Linked DNA regions of Metabacillus sp. B2-18. The protein of the gene in region 1 interacts with the protein of each later gene in a pairwise test. Links are inferred from orthologs where the notes say so. Each region holds a gene or a part of one and is shown in the gene's direction. Other genes may lie near its edges.

Region 1 (8,091 bases):
TTTCATTTAGTTCCAAAGTCTAGTAAACTACAAAAAAATCAAAAGAAAGCGTTGACATTCAATTTTACCCGTGATAAATTACATATAACAAATAAATAATACATATTCCGTTATAGGAATGTTACCTTAAGTGGGCATAACCTGGACTGAATAGTGACACAATATTCGCGATATTTGTGTGCTATTCGGCTCAGGTTTTTTATTTGTCTAAAATTAAGATGAAAGAAGGGACACCTCATGAAATACGAGCAGTTGGCTAAAGATATACTCTCAAATGTCGGCGGAAAAGAAAACGTTTCCAGTGTCGTGCATTGTATTACTAGATTACGTTTTAAATTAAAAGATGAATCAAAGGCAAATACAGAAGTACTAAAAAATATGGATGATGTTGTAACTGTTATGAAAAGCGGTGGGCAATATCAAGTGGTTATTGGAAACCATGTACCAGATGTTTATCAAGCAGTATTACATGTTGGTGGTTTTCAAGGACAGTCGCAAACTAGTGATGATGAAGAAAAACAAAAATCAAGTTTAATTGACATCATTTCAAGTATATTCACTCCTGTACTTGGCGTATTAGCTGCAACAGGGATGATCAAAGGTTTTAATGCACTATTTCTTGCATTAGGTTGGTTAGAGGATACATCGGGAACTTATCAAATTTTAAATGCAATTGGTGATTCATTATTTTACTTCTTTCCAATTTTCTTAGGATACACAGCGATTAAAAAGTTTGGTGGAAGTCCGTTCATCGGAATGGCCATTGGGGGTTCATTAGTTTATCCAACTTTATCAGGCTTAACGGCAGGCGATCCTCTTTACACATTATTTTCAGGGACAATGTTTGAATCAGCAATTCATATTACATTTTTAGGTGTACCTGTCATTTTAATGAGTTATGCATCTTCTGTTATCCCGATTATTTTAGCATCATATTTCGCAGCAATTGTAGAAAACCGTTTGAAAAAAATCATTCCAAGTGTAGTGAAAGCATTCTTAGTACCATTTTTTACATTACTAATTGTTGTTCCTTTAACATTTATCATAATTGGACCTATCGCAACATGGTTAGGTAATCTTTTAGGAATGGCAACCCTATTTATCTATAATTTAAGCCCACTAGTTGCAGGGATTTTTGTAGGTGGATTATGGCAGTTACTTGTTATCTTTGGTCTTCACTGGGGTCTTGTACCAATTGCGATTAACAACCTTACAACAATGGGTGCTGACCCGGTATTAGCAACTACATTTGCTGCTTCATTTGCTCAAATTGGTGCAGTATTGGCAGTATGGATTAGAACAAAGCAGCAAAAGCTGAAAACATTAAGTATTCCAGCATTTATTTCGGGTATTTTCGGTGTAACAGAGCCAGCAATTTACGGTATTACATTACCGCTTAAAAAGCCATTTATCATTAGCTGTATTGCAGCTGCTGTTGGTGGTGGGATTATCGGTGCAGCTGGTTCTAAAATTTACATGGTAGGCGGTCTTGGAGTATTCGGAATTCCATCATTTATCAGTCCAACAGATGGTATTACATTTGCTTTTTGGGCAATGTTGATTTCATTTGCTGTAGCATTTGGTCTAGGCTTTATTCTTACGTACCTATTTGGAATGGGAAAAGCTAAAAATGAAGTAACTGAAAATTCTGAGAGTGAAGTGGCAGTAACAACAGCTTCAAATGCTAAAAATGAACAAATCATTAGTCCTTTAACAGGTGAAGTAAAGGTTTTATCAGAAATAGAAGACGAAGCATTTGCATCAGGTGCTCTTGGTCATGGTGTAGCAATTGAGCCAAGCGAAGGAAAGCTATTAGCTCCTGCTTCTGGTATCGTGACTGCTTTATTCCCGACTAATCATGCAATTGGTATCACGACTGAAAATGGGGTAGATATTCTGATTCATATCGGTATGGATACTGTACAGTTAGAAGGAAAGTATTTTACAGCCCATGTTTCTCAAGGTGACCGAATTGAAAAAGGTCAACTCTTAATAGAGTTTGATATGGATAAGATTAAAGAAGCGGGGAAACCACTCACAACACCTGTTGTGGTAACGAATCATAAAGAGTTTAATCTAAACTTAACACCAGAGAAACAAGTGAAAACTGGTGACTGTGTTTTTACTATAAATTAAATGTTAGCTAAGGAGGAGGTCGTCTTTTAAGACGTTCTCTCCCTCACTTTTTTATGAAAAGGAGTTTTCTTCATGGCTTTTCCAAAAGGATTTTTATGGGGCGGTGCGATTGCTGCCAATCAAACAGAAGGGGCCTATCTCGAAGGTGGAAAAGGATTAACAACAGTTGATTTACTACCAACAGGTGAAAAGCGCTGGGATATCATGTTTGGAAATCTTCCTTCTTTCCAACCACTTGAAGGTGAATTTTACCCATCACATACGGCAATTGATTTTTATCATCGTTATAAAGAAGATATTGCACTTTTTGCAGAGATGGGATTCAAGGCCTTACGTGTATCTATTTCATGGGCACGAATCTTCCCGAATGGTGATGATGCGCAGCCTAATGAAGCAGGGTTAAAGTTTTATGATGATCTTTTCGATGAACTATTGAAATATAATATTGAGCCTGTTGTAACAATTGCTCATTTTGATGTACCTGTTAACTTGGTTGAGAACTATGGAAGTTGGAAAAATCGTAAGCTTGTTTCTTTATTTGAAACTTATGCAACAACTTTATTTAAACGTTTTAAAGATAAGGTAAAATACTGGATGACATTTAATGAAATTAATATGTTATTGCATTTGCCATTTGTAGGTGCTGGACTTGTTTTCAAAGAAGGAGACAATAAAGAGCAAATTAAATACCAAGCTGCACATCATCAATTAGTTGCTAGTGCACTTGCTGTAAAAGCTTGTCACGAAATCAGCCCAGGGGCAATGATCGGATGTATGCTCGCTGCAGGAATGACTTATTCATACACATGTAACCCGGAGGATGTTTGGGATGCGATGGAGAAAGACCGTGAATCGTTCTTTTTCATCGATGTTCAATCACGTGGAGCATATCCAGGGTATGCTAAGAGATTTTTCAAAGATCATAACATAAAGATTGAAATGGAACCTGGAGATGAAGAGCTTCTAAAAAATCATACCGTTGACTATATTGGCTTTAGTTATTATGCGAGCCGTGCAACTAGTACAGATCCAGAAGTAAATAATATGACGTCAGGAAATGTGTTCGGATCTATTGAAAATCCATACCTTGAAAAATCAGAATGGGGCTGGACGATTGATCCTAGAGGATTCCGAATTACAGCGAATCAATTATATGATCGCTATCAAAAGCCATTATTTGTTGTGGAAAATGGTTTAGGGGCTGTTGATGAATTAACAGCAGGCGGTGAAGTTCATGATGACTACCGTATTGAATACTTAAAAAAGCACGTTGCTGAAATGAGTGAAGCGATTGAAGATGGCGTTGAGATTCTTGGTTATACAAGCTGGGGTCCAATTGATATTGTGAGTGCTTCAACTGGAGAAATGAAAAAACGCTATGGCTACATTTACGTTGATAAAGACAACGAAGGAAACGGTACACTACAACGGCATAAAAAGAAAAGCTTTGATTGGTATAAAAAAGTAATTGAGAGTAATGGTGAATCACTTTAAGAAGCATTATTAAGGGAAAAGGTGGTTCAAGCATGTGATAGGCAAATGGAGAATACTTTCAGGTCATCATGATATAAGAGGAAAGCTGACAACAGCTTTCCTTCTATTAGTACAGGGATTCTCCTATAATCTTTAGAAGTGGTCATGGAGAAGAGTATCACTTATAATACGATAAATAGAGCTTATACGAGAAAATCTGTTTAACAAATAAACCATAAAAAGTTTAGGTGGTTATATGAAAATAGAAAAAGTATTTAACAATAATGTTGTAAGTGCATTTAATGAAGAAAATATAGAGCTTGTTATCATGGGGAAAGGTCTTGCTTTTCAAAAAAGACCTGGTGACGAAATAGATGATGATAAAATTGAGAAAGTGTTTACACTGAAAAATAAAGACATGTCGGAACGATTTAAAACCCTTTTATATGAGGTTTCAATTGAACTCATGGAAGTAACAGAAGAGGTTATTAAAAAAGCAAAAAGTAAGCTTGGAAGAGAACTAAATGACAGTATTTATGTTTCTCTTACAGATCACATTAATTTTGCCATTGAACGTAATAAAAAAGGCCTCGATATAAAGAATGCGTTGCTATGGGAAATCAAAAAGCTATATAAAGATGAATTTTCTCTTGGTGTAGAAGCACTGGGTATGATTAAGGAAAAGCTTGATGTTACATTGCCTGAGGATGAAGCTGGCTTTATTGCCATGCATATTGTGAATGCAGAGCTAAATGAAGAAATGCCTAATATCGTAAACATTACAAAAACGATGCAAGACATCTTAAAAATTGTGAAATATCACTTTAAGATGGATTTTAACGAAGAGTCTCTTAACTTCTTCCGATTTGTCACTCATTTGAAGTTCTTTGCTCAAAGACTATACAGCAAAACTTACATGGAAGGTGAAGACGATTTTCTGTTTGAAGCTGTAAAAAACAAACACAAACAAGCTTATGAATGTACGGAAAAAATTAATGATTATGTGGAAAGACAATTTGATTACGAGTTAACAAACGATGAGAAGCTGTATTTGACGATTCATATTGAGAGGGTTATTAATAGATAAGAGGAAAAGTAGACGAACGTTTCGTCTACTTTCTTCTATATAATAGTTGGTTTTTTATCTTTCCAAGGCCGTGCTTGCTCAAGCTGTCCAGCAAGTTGAAACAGAGTAGCTTCATCTCCGAGCGGTCCCATAAACTGAACACCAATAGGTAAGATATCTTTATTCCAAAACAATGGAACAGACATCGCCGGACAGCCAGTTGTATTCGCAAGTGGAGTGAAGGGTACCCATTCATTTAGTCTGTTAACATACTCCTCTATATTACCTTTATAAGATAATTCACCAATTCTTAGAGGTGGCTCACTAAGAGTTGGAGTTAATAGGAGATCGTAGTTGTTGAAAAATTGAGCAACTTCTTTCGTTACTAGCTGCATGTAACTAATCGCAGCAAGATATTCTGTTGCTCTGTATGAATTCCCGCAGTGTAAAACTTCCCAAGTATAAGGTTCTAGTTCTTCTTGCTTCGGAGCTCTTCCAGTTAAATTTGTTAAAGAATGTATTCCTTGTGAAAAGGATGATTGCCAAAGCACTTGAAATGCTCGATTATATTGATCAACATGAATAGTAGGAAATCCCTCCTCAACATCATGGCCAAGAGATTGACAGAGATTTGCTGCATCTAAAACAGCATCTTCACAATCAGAATGAATCTTTTTACCGTTAAATCCGGTTTTTAAAACAGCTATTTTTAATTTCCTAGGTTCTTTGATTGACTCAGTGACAAATGAACTACTTGGTTGTGATACATAGAATGGATCACCAGGATTATTTCCATATGTAGCATCAAGAAGTCCCGCACTATCTCGAACAGTCCGTGTAATCACATGATTAACTCCGAGGCCAACCGGATCAGGGTTCTTTGGAATTCTGCCTCTACTTACTTTTAGGCCAAAAACTCCACAACAAGATGCGGGAATTCTAATTGATCCTCCCCCGTCCGAGGCATGTGCCATCGGAACAATTCCAGCTGCAACAGCAGCCGCAGCCCCTCCGCTTGAGCCTCCAACTGTATAGGCTAGATTCCATGGATTTCTCGTTGGACCATATTGTAAAGGCTCAGTAGTCGGTACTAGTCCAAACTCACAAGTATTTGTTTTTCCAATTGTGATAAGCCCCGTTTGTTGACGGATTCGTGATGAGTACTCACTATCAGCTGAGGCAATAAAGTTTTTAAGATATGTAGATCCTGCTGTGTAGGGGGTGTTTGCGAAAAATTCCAAATCCTTCATAAGGAACGGAACACCTGAAAATGGACCGGATTCAGTTGGTGGTAACTTGTCTTCATACAATTTATGTGTGACAGCATTTAATTTGGGGTTTAACTCTTCTATTAAGTCAATTGTATGGGAAACTAATTCTGCAGCTGAAATTTGTTTGGTTTTAATAAGATAAGCCTGTTCAGTGGCATCGAGCCAATTTAATTGGTGCATAGGTGAATTCTCCTTGAATAGGTACTTTTTGGTTTAGTACGGATATTAAGAGGATTTATGTTATAAATTTTTGTTTTAACTCTATTATATAACGATAGTGGAATAGAACGAACAAGTTTTCCTTTTAACAAAAAGTATCATCAATCCTCACAAACTTGTCAAAAACTTTTTCATTCTTCACACAATTAAATTCCAACTTTATTGATAGGAATAATGAGTTGTGGTAAAATGAATTATATTTTTCACTTGTCAGTGAGACTAAAATAATGGAAACTAGTAATTATGAATAATTTGTACAAGTAAATTTTGTGAGGTGTGGATTTTGTTGCAACTTCAGGTAATGAACAGTCCGTTTAATCAGGAGCAAGTAGAGCTCCTTAATCGTCTTCTGCCAACCTTGACGGAATCTCAAAAAGTCTGGTTGAGTGGGTATCTAGCTGCTACACAAGCTGGTTCTGCTAATGTTACGGCTGCTCCCGAAGCGCCGGTAGTAGAGGCTGTTGTTCCAGTAAATGTAAAGCCAGTATCTAAGGATGTTACGATTCTATTTGGTTCTCAAACTGGTAATGCCCAGGGTCTTGCAAATAAGGCAGGAAAAGAACTCGAGAGTCGTGGTTATAAAGTAACCGTTTCATCAATGAGTGATTTTAAACCAAATAGCTTAAAGAAGGTAGAGAATCTTCTTATTGTAGTAAGTACACATGGCGAGGGAGATCCGCCGGATAATGCGATTTCTTTCCATGAGTTCCTTCATGGTAAACGAGCTCCAAAGCTTGATGAACTTCGCTTTTCAGTTCTATCGCTTGGTGATAGCTCTTATGAGTTTTTCTGTCAAACAGGAAAAGAATTTGATCAACGTTTAGAAGATCTTGGTGGAACTCGTCTTTATCCACGTATCGATTGTGATTTAGACTTTGATGAGCCTGCAGCTGAGTGGATTGCAGGAGTTTTAGCTGGTCTTGATGAAGCACAAGCTGCGGGAGCAGAACCTGTTCAAGCGCAAGAAGCAGCTGCCCCTGCTCCTCAAGCTTTAGAATCAGCTTACTCAAGAACAAATCCATTTAAAGCAGAGGTTCTTGAAAACCTAAACCTAAATGGTCGCGGCTCTAATAAAGAAACGCGTCATCTTGAGTTGTCATTAGAAGGATCTGGCCTTACATTTGAGCCAGGTGATGCTCTAGGTGTTTACCCGGAAAATGATCCTGAACTTGTTAACCTTATTCTTGAAGCAGTAAAATGGGATGCAACTGAAAAAGTTACAGTGAATAATGAAGAAGTAACATTGAAAGAGGCATTAAGCTCAAGGGTTGAAATTGCCACGTTAACGAAACCAGTTGTTGAAAAAGCAGCACAGCTTAATTCTAATAAAGATTTACAATCACTTGTATCAAATAGGGATTCTATAAAAGCATATATTGATGGTCGTGACCTATTAGATTTAATTCGTGACTTTGGTCCATGGGAAGTTTCTGCACAGGAATTTGCTGGTGTTCTACGTAAAATGCCAGTTCGTCTATATTCTATTGCAAGTAGCTTAGCTGCAAATCCAGATGAAGTTCACTTAACAATTGGGGCTGTCCGTTATGAAACACATGGTCGTCATCGTAAAGGTGTGGCGTCAACCCAAGTGGCAGAACGCCTGCAACCTGGTGATACATTACCAGTGTATATTCAAAAGAATCAAAATTTTAGACTACCACAAAATCCTGATACACCGATTATTATGGTTGGACCTGGAACAGGTGTTGCACCATTTCGTGCATTTATGCAAGAGCGTGAAGAAATCGGTGCAGAAGGTAAATCATGGATGTTCTTCGGTGATCAACATTTTGTAACAGACTTTCTGTACCAAACAGAATGGCAAAAATGGATTAAAGACGGTGTGTTAACGAGAATGGATGTTGCTTTTTCACGTGATCAAGAAGAAAAAGTTTATGTACAGAATCGCATGCAAGAGCACAGCAA
Region 2 (8,237 bases), 2.6 Mb from region 1 along the record:
GTATTCTCGAATTTACCTGTATTATTCGCAGTTGGGGTTGCAATAGGCTTAGCTAACGGTGATGGAGTTGCCGGTATTGCTGCTTTAATTGGTTACTTAATAATGAATATTACAATGAGTAGTATCCTTAAGGGAGTTGGTACACTTCCGTCTGGTGGACAGGAGCTTGCTGACTTTTTAGCTAATAACGGTGCTGCCTATGGTAATGTACTAGGTATCCCAACCCTACAAACAGGGGTATTTGGTGGTATTATCGTTGGTATTATTGCTGCTGCCATGTATAATCGCTTTTTCACGATTGATTTACCATCTTATTTAGGATTCTTTGCTGGTAAGCGTTTCGTACCAATTGTAACGGCTGGAGCAACAGTATTACTTGGTATTGTAATGTATTTTGTTTGGCCTCCAATTCAAACAGGTTTAAACGCTTTTTCTACAAACTTATTAGATGCAAACAGAACGTTGGCAGCCTTTATATTTGGTGTTATTGAACGTTCGTTAATTCCATTCGGTCTTCATCATATCTTCTATTCACCGTTCTGGTTTGAATTTGGAAGTTATGTAAATGCTGCTGGAGAAACTGTACGTGGAGATCAAACAATCTTCTTCTCTCAAATTAGAGATGGTGTACAAGATTTAACAGCAGGTACATTTATGACTGGTAAATTCCCATTCATGATGTTTGGTTTACCAGCTGCAGCACTTGCAATTTACCATGAAGCAAGACCAGAACATAAAAAAGTTGTTGCAGGTTTAATGGGTTCTGCAGCCCTAACTTCTTTCTTAACAGGTATTACAGAACCACTTGAATTCTCATTCTTATTCGTAGCACCTGTATTATTCGGTATTCATGCAATCTTTGCTGGTTTATCATTTATGACTATGCACATTCTTAATGTTAAAATTGGTATGACGTTTTCTGGAGGTTTAATTGACTTCCTATTATTCGGGGTATTAAACCCACAAACAAACTGGTGGCTAGTTATTCCTGTAGGTTTAGTCTTTGCAGTTGTTTATTACTTTGGTTTCCGTTTTGCAATTAGAAAGTGGAATCTTGCCACTCCTGGTCGTGAGGAAACTGATGTTGAAACTTCTGATGAAGGTCAACCAAAAGCAAATGCAGGAGATTTACCATTCCAAGTGTTAGAATCCTTAGGTGGATCTGGAAACATTAAGCACTTAGATGCTTGTATTACTCGTTTACGTGTTACAGTTAATGACATTAAAGATGTTGACAAAGATCGTTTGAAAAAACTTGGTGCATCTGGTGTATTAGAAATTGGAAACAACATACAAGCAATCTTTGGACCTAAATCTGATAATTTAAAAACTCAAATCCAAGATGTTATGTCTGGCAAACGTCCTAAAGCAACACAAACTCATTCTCAAGAAAAAGAAGTTCAAGAGCAAGTTGAGGATGTAGTAGCTGACGGATTAAAAAATGATGTAATAGATGAAACATTTGTTTCTCCACTTACAGGTGAGATTAAAGATATTACAGAAGTTCCAGACCAAGTATTCTCTGGAAAAATGATGGGTGATGGTTTTGCAATTCTACCTTCTAACGGAACAGTCGTTTCACCTGTTAATGGTAAAATCTTAAATGTTTTCCCTACAAAACATGCTATTGGTATTCAATCTGATGGTGGTAGAGAAATTCTTATTCACTTTGGTATTGATACAGTTAATCTGAAAGGTGAAGGATTCGAAGCATTTGTCCAAGAAGGTGACATAGTTGAGCAAGGTCAAAAACTTCTAGAGGTTGATCTAGATTTTGTAAAATCTAATGCACCTTCAATTATAACTCCAATCGTATTCACGAACTTAAAAGAGGGTCAATCAATTAAACTGCAAACAAAAGATAATGTTGCAGCAAATGATACTGATATCATTGAGATTGAAGGCAAGTAATTTTAATATCCAAAAGCCACACTTGTATTTTTACATGTGTGGCTATAAAATTAATTTTTGAATAATATGAATGATTTTAAAGGAGATTGATGAAAATGGCAGAAAAAACATTTACAGTAACAGCAGATACAGGAATTCACGCTCGTCCAGCAACTGTGTTGGTACAAGCTGCAAGTAAGTATGATGCAGATGTAAACCTTGAGTACAATGGTAAAACTGTTAACTTAAAATCAATCATGGGTGTTATGTCTCTAGGAATTCCAAAAGGCTCTCAAATCAAGATTATTGCTTCAGGTTCTGATGCAGACGAAGCAGTTACAGGTCTTGGCGAAACTTTAAAAAATGAAGGGTTAGGCGAATAATGAGTAACCTTAAAGGGATTGGAGCTTCGGCTGGTATTGCTATTGCAAAAGCTTACCGTTTAGAAGAACCAGAACTAAATATTGAACAAAAAACAATTGCAGATAAAGAGGCAGAAAAGCAACGTTTTGATGATGCAATAAACAAGTCAAAATCAGAGCTTGAAAAAATAAAAGACCATGCTAATCGTGAATTAGGTGCAGACAAAGCTGAAATTTTTGCAGCACATTTATTAGTTTTAAGTGATCCTGAGTTGTTAAATCCAGTAGTGGATAAGATTAACGCTGAAGGTGTTAATGCTGAATTTGCAATGAAGGAAACAGCTGATATGTTTGTTTCTATGTTCGAATCAATGGATAATGAATATATGAAAGAACGTGCAGCTGACATTCGTGACGTAACTAAGCGTGTTATTGCTCACTTATTAGGGGTGCAAATTCCAAACCCTAGTCTAATTTCTGAAGAAGTTGTCATTATTGCTGAAGATTTAACACCATCTGATACTGCTCAATTAAATCGTCAATATGTAAAAGGATTTACAACAGACATTGGTGGACGTACTTCTCATTCTGCAATTATGGCTCGCTCTATGGAAATTCCAGCTGTTGTTGGAACAAAGCAAGCTACATCAACGATTGAAAATGGTGTAATGGTTATTGTTGATGGATTAGATGGTGATGTTATTATTGATCCATCTTCAGATGTTATTGCTCAATATGAAGAGAAAAAGGCAAAGTATGAAGCTCAAAAAGCAGAATGGGCAAAGCTTGTAAATGAACCTACCATTACAAGTGATGGTCAGCATGTTGAGCTTGCTGCTAACATTGGAACACCTGATGATGTTAAAGGTGTGCTAGAAAACGGCGGTGAAGGTGTTGGACTTTATCGTACGGAATTCTTATATATGGGAAGAGATCAGCTTCCAACTGAAGATGAACAATATGATGCTTATAAAACTGTTTTGGAAAGAATGGGTGATAAGCCGGTTGTTGTTCGTACTTTAGACATCGGTGGAGACAAAGAATTACCATACTTACATCTTCCAAAAGAAATGAACCCATTCCTTGGTTTTAGAGCAATTCGTTTATGCTTGGAAGAACAAGAAATTTTCAGAACACAATTACGTGCATTATTACGTGCAAGTAGTTATGGAAATCTAAAGATTATGTTCCCAATGATTGCGACAGTTTCTGAATTCAGAGAAGCTAAGGCAATTCTTTTAGAAGAAAAGGAAAAGCTAGTTGCCAATGGGGTACAAGTATCTGATTCAATTGAGATTGGTATGATGGTAGAAATTCCATCTACAGCAGTAATGGCTGATCAATTTGCAAAAGAAGTAGATTTCTTCAGTATTGGAACAAATGATTTAATTCAATACACTATGGCTGCAGATCGTATGAATGAGCGTGTGTCATACTTATATCAACCGTATAACCCAGCTATTTTACGTCTGGTTTCTATGGTAATCGATGCAGCACATAAAGAAGGCAAATGGGCAGGTATGTGTGGTGAAATGGCTGGCGATACTATCGCTATCCCACTATTATTAGGTTTAGGTCTTGATGAGTTCTCTATGAGTGCTACATCAATCCTGCCAGCACGTACTCAAATTAAAGGTCTATCTAAAGAAAAAGCCCAAAGCATAAAAGAAACTGTTTTATCTATGAGTACAACTGAAGAAGTCGTTGCATTTGTGAAAGAAACTTTCCAAATTGACTGATAACCGAAAGACAGGCAGAATTTGCCTGTCTTTTTGATGTTTTTTAAAGATAATACATACACTTCATTATGGGAAAGCTAACCCTAGTATAGATGGGAGGAGTTTTCCAAAATGGACAATTTCAAAATAGGTGAAGAAGTATATGTGATCTATAGAAATCCTCATGCTGTAAATGTGGCAAATATTGAAAAAGCAGAAATTGTTGAGCACCCTACTAATCAAAAGGAATTGGCTATTTTCCTACATGATGCATACCATCCATTAGCAGAAGATGATGCTGTCTTTTCTAGTTTTGAGGAAGCCGAAGAGCTTTACAATCAGCTATTTGATTACCAACAATTCGATTAAGTTAATAGGAAATATTTGAATCGATTATTAGATAACGATTAAGCAAAAGGTAAATATGTATAGAATCTTTGATTATATATAAAGGAAGGTACTATCATGATAAAACCTTTTGTTCCACAATTAGTTTATATAGAACCTAGAGCTCTGGAATACCCGCGTGGTGTTGAACTAAAAGAAAAATTTGAAAAAATGGGTCTTGAGATTAGAGAAACAACGTCTCATAACCAAGTCCGAAATATTCCAGGTAAGAACCACCTTCAGCAATATCGAACAGCCAAATCTACATTAGTTGTCGGTGTTAGAAAAACGCTCGAATTTGATAGCTCCAAGCCATCAGCTGAGTATGCAATTCCTTTAGCAACTGGATGTATGGGTCATTGTCATTATTGCTATTTACAAACTACAATGGGTAGTAAACCGTATATTAGAACATATGTCAATGTAGATGAAATACTTGAGCAAGCTAAGGATTATATGGAGGAGCGTGCTCCAGAAATTACACGGTTTGAAGCCTCTTGTACATCTGACATAGTAGGGATTGACCATCTTACTCATTCTTTAAAATCAGCAATTGAATTTTTTGGACAAACAGATATAGGAAGGTTGCGTTTTGTAACAAAATTTCATCATGTTGACCATTTATTGGATGCAAAACATAATGGAAAGACTCGTTTTCGTTTTAGCATTAATGCTGATTATGTTATAAAAAACTTTGAACCAGGAACATCTCCTCTTGATAAAAGAATTGAAGCTGCAGTAAAAGTGGCAAAGGCTGGGTATCCGTTAGGGTTTATTGTAGCTCCAATTTATATTCATGAGGGCTGGCAAGAAGGGTACAAAACACTCTTTGAAAAGCTGGATGCATCTCTCCCAGCAGATGTACGAGATGATATAACGTTTGAAATGATTCAACACCGTTTTACAAAGCCAGCAAAACGAGTAATTCAAAAAAATTATCCGAAAACGAAGCTTGAATTAAATGAGGAAGAAAGACGTTATAAATGGGGCAGATATGGGATAGGTAAATATATTTATCAAAAAGATCAAGAACAGGAATTACGTGATACATTAGAGGATTATGTGGATCACTATTTTCCAACTGCCAAGGTTGAATATTTCACCTAACAAAAAAACTCTCATCGTAACATTGATGAGAGTTTTTTTGTTATTTTTTAGCCTTCAACTTCATATTCAACTTCATATATATGGTAAAATTACTTTAATCATACATAAGGGGTGTAACTATGGATATGTCATTAAATGGTAAAAGTGCATTAGTTATTGCTTCCAGCCAAGGACTTGGTAAAGCCATTGCTCAAAAGCTTGCAGAACAAGGGGCAAATGTTATGTTATCTAGTCGGGATGAAGAAAAGCTAAAAAAAATAAAACATGAGCTTGGGCAAAATAGTCATGGACGTATTGAATACAAAGTATGTGATATAAAAAACAAAGAAGAAATAGAACAACTTGTTACTTTTACACAAACTGAATTTGGTGCAATCGATCTGCTTGTTAATAATGCAGGAGGTCCACCAGCAGGTACATTTGAAGAAATGACTGATGAAGATTGGCAGCATGCATTTGAATTAAACTTACTTAGTTATATCCGAATTATAAGAGAAGTGCTCCCCTATATGAAGAAAAGCGGTGGAAAGATCGTAAATATTGCTTCCTCCTCCGTAAAGGAACCAATCCCTGGTTTAATTTTATCTAATACTTTTCGAACGGGTATTGTCGGTTTAACAAAAACTCTGGCTTCAGAATTTGCATCATATGGAATTTTAATAAATACAGTTGCTCCAGGACGTATCTCAACAGATCGCGTCGCCTCTTTAGATGAGATTGCAGCAAAGAAACAAGGAGTATCAAAACAAGATGTTGAGGAAAGTGTAAAAGATAAAATTCCACTAGGCCGTTATGGGTTACCAGAAGAATTTGCTAATTATGCTACATTCCTCTTATCTGACTTAAATTCCTATATGACGGGTCAAACATTTTTAGTCGATGGTGGGCTGGTGAAATCAATTTAAATGATGATAAGGAGAAGCAAGCTTCTCCTTGTTTTTATATTTCTATTTTATAAAGGAGAGGGGAAATTTGATTTCATATCCAATTTTACAAAATGACGCAACAATTGGAGTAACAGCACCATCATCTGGGATTCCTGAAGAACTTCACTCAATGTTTAAACAGGCCTTAGTAAGCATGGAAAACAAAGGTTACAAAACACGTTGTGGTGAAACAGTGTGGACACAGAATAAAGCTAAATCTTCATTTGCTAAAAAAAGGGCGGATGAATTTATGTCCATGATGAAAGATAATGAAATTTCGCTTATTGTTCCCCCTTGGGGTGGAGAGCTCTTGATTGAAATTCTTGAACATATTGATTTTGATAACATGCAGAATAAATGGGTAATGGGTTACTCTGATACAAGTGCATTACTCCTTGCTATTACATTGAAAACAGGAATGGCAACAGCTCATGGAACAAATCTAGTAGATCTAAGAGGTGAATATTCTGATTCGACGACCGCAAAATGGGAAAGTGTTTTAACAACGAAAAAAGGAGAGCTGATTTTTCAGAATTCCTCAGAAAAATTTCAAAAGCAATGGGACCATAACAATCCTTCACCACATGTTTTTCATTTAACTGAAAAAACTGAGTGGAAGACTGTTTCTAATCATAAGGAAGAATGCAAAGGTCGTTTACTTGGAGGATGTATTGATATAATCCGACATCTGGTAGGTACACCTTATGGACAGGTTAGCAAATTTCAAGATTCTTTTTTAGAGCGCGATGATAAAGTAATTTGGTATTTTGAAAACTGTGAGCTAAATACAACAGATTTACGTAGATCTCTTGTTCAAATGAAACTAACAGGTTGGTTTGATTCTTGTTCAGGAATATTATTTGGAAGAAGTGCTGCCAATCAATCTGTAGACAATTATCACGTAGTAGATGTTTATAATGATTTGTATAGTGAACTTCAAATCCCGATTATATATGATATAGACTGTGGTCATGTACCACCACAACTAACATTGATAAATGGAGCATATGCTGAAGTGCTGGTTCAAAATGGAGAAGGAAGAGTTTCACAAATGTTTATTTAATAAGGGATTCGTTACTAGTACATTAAGGAGGAAGTTAGATGAAACAAACAATTGGCTTTATTGGTCTTGGTGTTATGGGGAAAAGTATGGCAAAACACATATTAGAAGCTGGATATCATTTGAACATCTATACTAGAACTAAGGAAAAGGCAGAGGAACTGCTATCTTTAGGAGCTGAATGGAAAAATACGGTTGCGGAGCTTTCGAATGAGTCTGATATTATTATTACAATGATTGGCTATCCGCAAGATGTTGAGCATGTTTATTTAGACGAAGCAGGTATTATTTCATCTTCAAGACCAGGTACATACATTATTGACATGACTACTTCTCAGCCCTCCTTGGCAAAGAGAATTTATGAACAAGCGAAACAAAAAAATATTTACGCACTAGATGCACCAGTGTCTGGGGGAGATATCGGTGCACGTGAAGCTCGATTAGCGATTATGGTTGGTGGAGATAGAGAGGCGTTTGATCATTGTTACCCGTTGTTTGAAAAAATGGGACAAAATACTGTGTACCAAGGAGGAGCAGGTTCTGGACAACATACGAAAATGTGCAATCAAATTGCGATCGCATCGGGTATGATCGGTGTTTGTGAAGCCGTTTCTTATGCAAAAAAATCAGGGTTAGATCCAGCTAATGTGCTAAAAAGCATTACAACTGGTGCAGCAGGAAGTTGGTCGTTAAGTAATCTAGCACCACGTATGTTAGAGGAAGATTATGAACCAGGCTTTTTTGTAAAACATTTTATAAAAGATATGGGAATTGCATTAGATGAATC

What was found. The genes of interacting proteins can lie anywhere in the genome.
Region 2: the proteins of licT (region 1) and ptsP interact in binary tests that used the Escherichia coli proteins (3 or more experiments, as listed by UniProt). The link is inferred for Metabacillus sp. B2-18 from one-to-one orthologs.

The regions. Positions count from the first base shown.
Region 1 is NZ_CP088245.1:4,227,994-4,236,084, reverse strand. What follows is about bases 2,950-5,780. They hold licT (BglG family transcription antiterminator LicT), read left to right. Parts: upstream 2,950-3,865; coding sequence 3,866-4,696; downstream 4,697-5,780. Other genes in these bases: LPC09_RS21460 (amidase), read right to left, coding at 4,732-5,780; ascB (6-phospho-beta-glucosidase), read left to right, coding at 2,950-3,630. Also shown: LPC09_RS21475 (beta-glucoside-specific PTS transporter subunit IIABC), read left to right, coding at 238-2,136; more of ascB, read left to right, coding at 2,209-2,949; more of LPC09_RS21460, read right to left, coding at 5,781-6,126; LPC09_RS21455 (assimilatory sulfite reductase (NADPH) flavoprotein subunit), read left to right, coding at 6,452-8,091. UniProt on the Escherichia coli protein: Mediates the positive regulation of the beta-glucoside (bgl) operon by functioning as a transcriptional antiterminator. This is an RNA-binding protein that recognizes a specific sequence located just upstream of two termination sites within the operon.
Region 2 is NZ_CP088245.1:1,619,733-1,627,969, forward strand. Bases 1,655-4,631 are described here. They hold ptsP (phosphoenolpyruvate--protein phosphotransferase), read left to right. Parts: upstream 1,655-2,272; coding sequence 2,273-3,991; downstream 3,992-4,631. Other genes in these bases: ptsG (glucose-specific PTS transporter subunit IIBC), read left to right, coding at 1,655-1,911; LPC09_RS08150 (phosphocarrier protein HPr), read left to right, coding at 2,007-2,273; LPC09_RS08160 (transcriptional regulator SplA domain-containing protein), read left to right, coding at 4,103-4,339; splB (spore photoproduct lyase), read left to right, coding at 4,436-4,631. Also shown: more of ptsG, read left to right, coding at 1-1,654; more of splB, read left to right, coding at 4,632-5,464; LPC09_RS08170 (SDR family oxidoreductase), read left to right, coding at 5,584-6,369; LPC09_RS08175 (S66 family peptidase), read left to right, coding at 6,437-7,453; LPC09_RS08180 (NAD(P)-dependent oxidoreductase), read left to right, coding at 7,492-8,237. UniProt on the Escherichia coli protein: General (non sugar-specific) component of the phosphoenolpyruvate-dependent sugar phosphotransferase system (sugar PTS).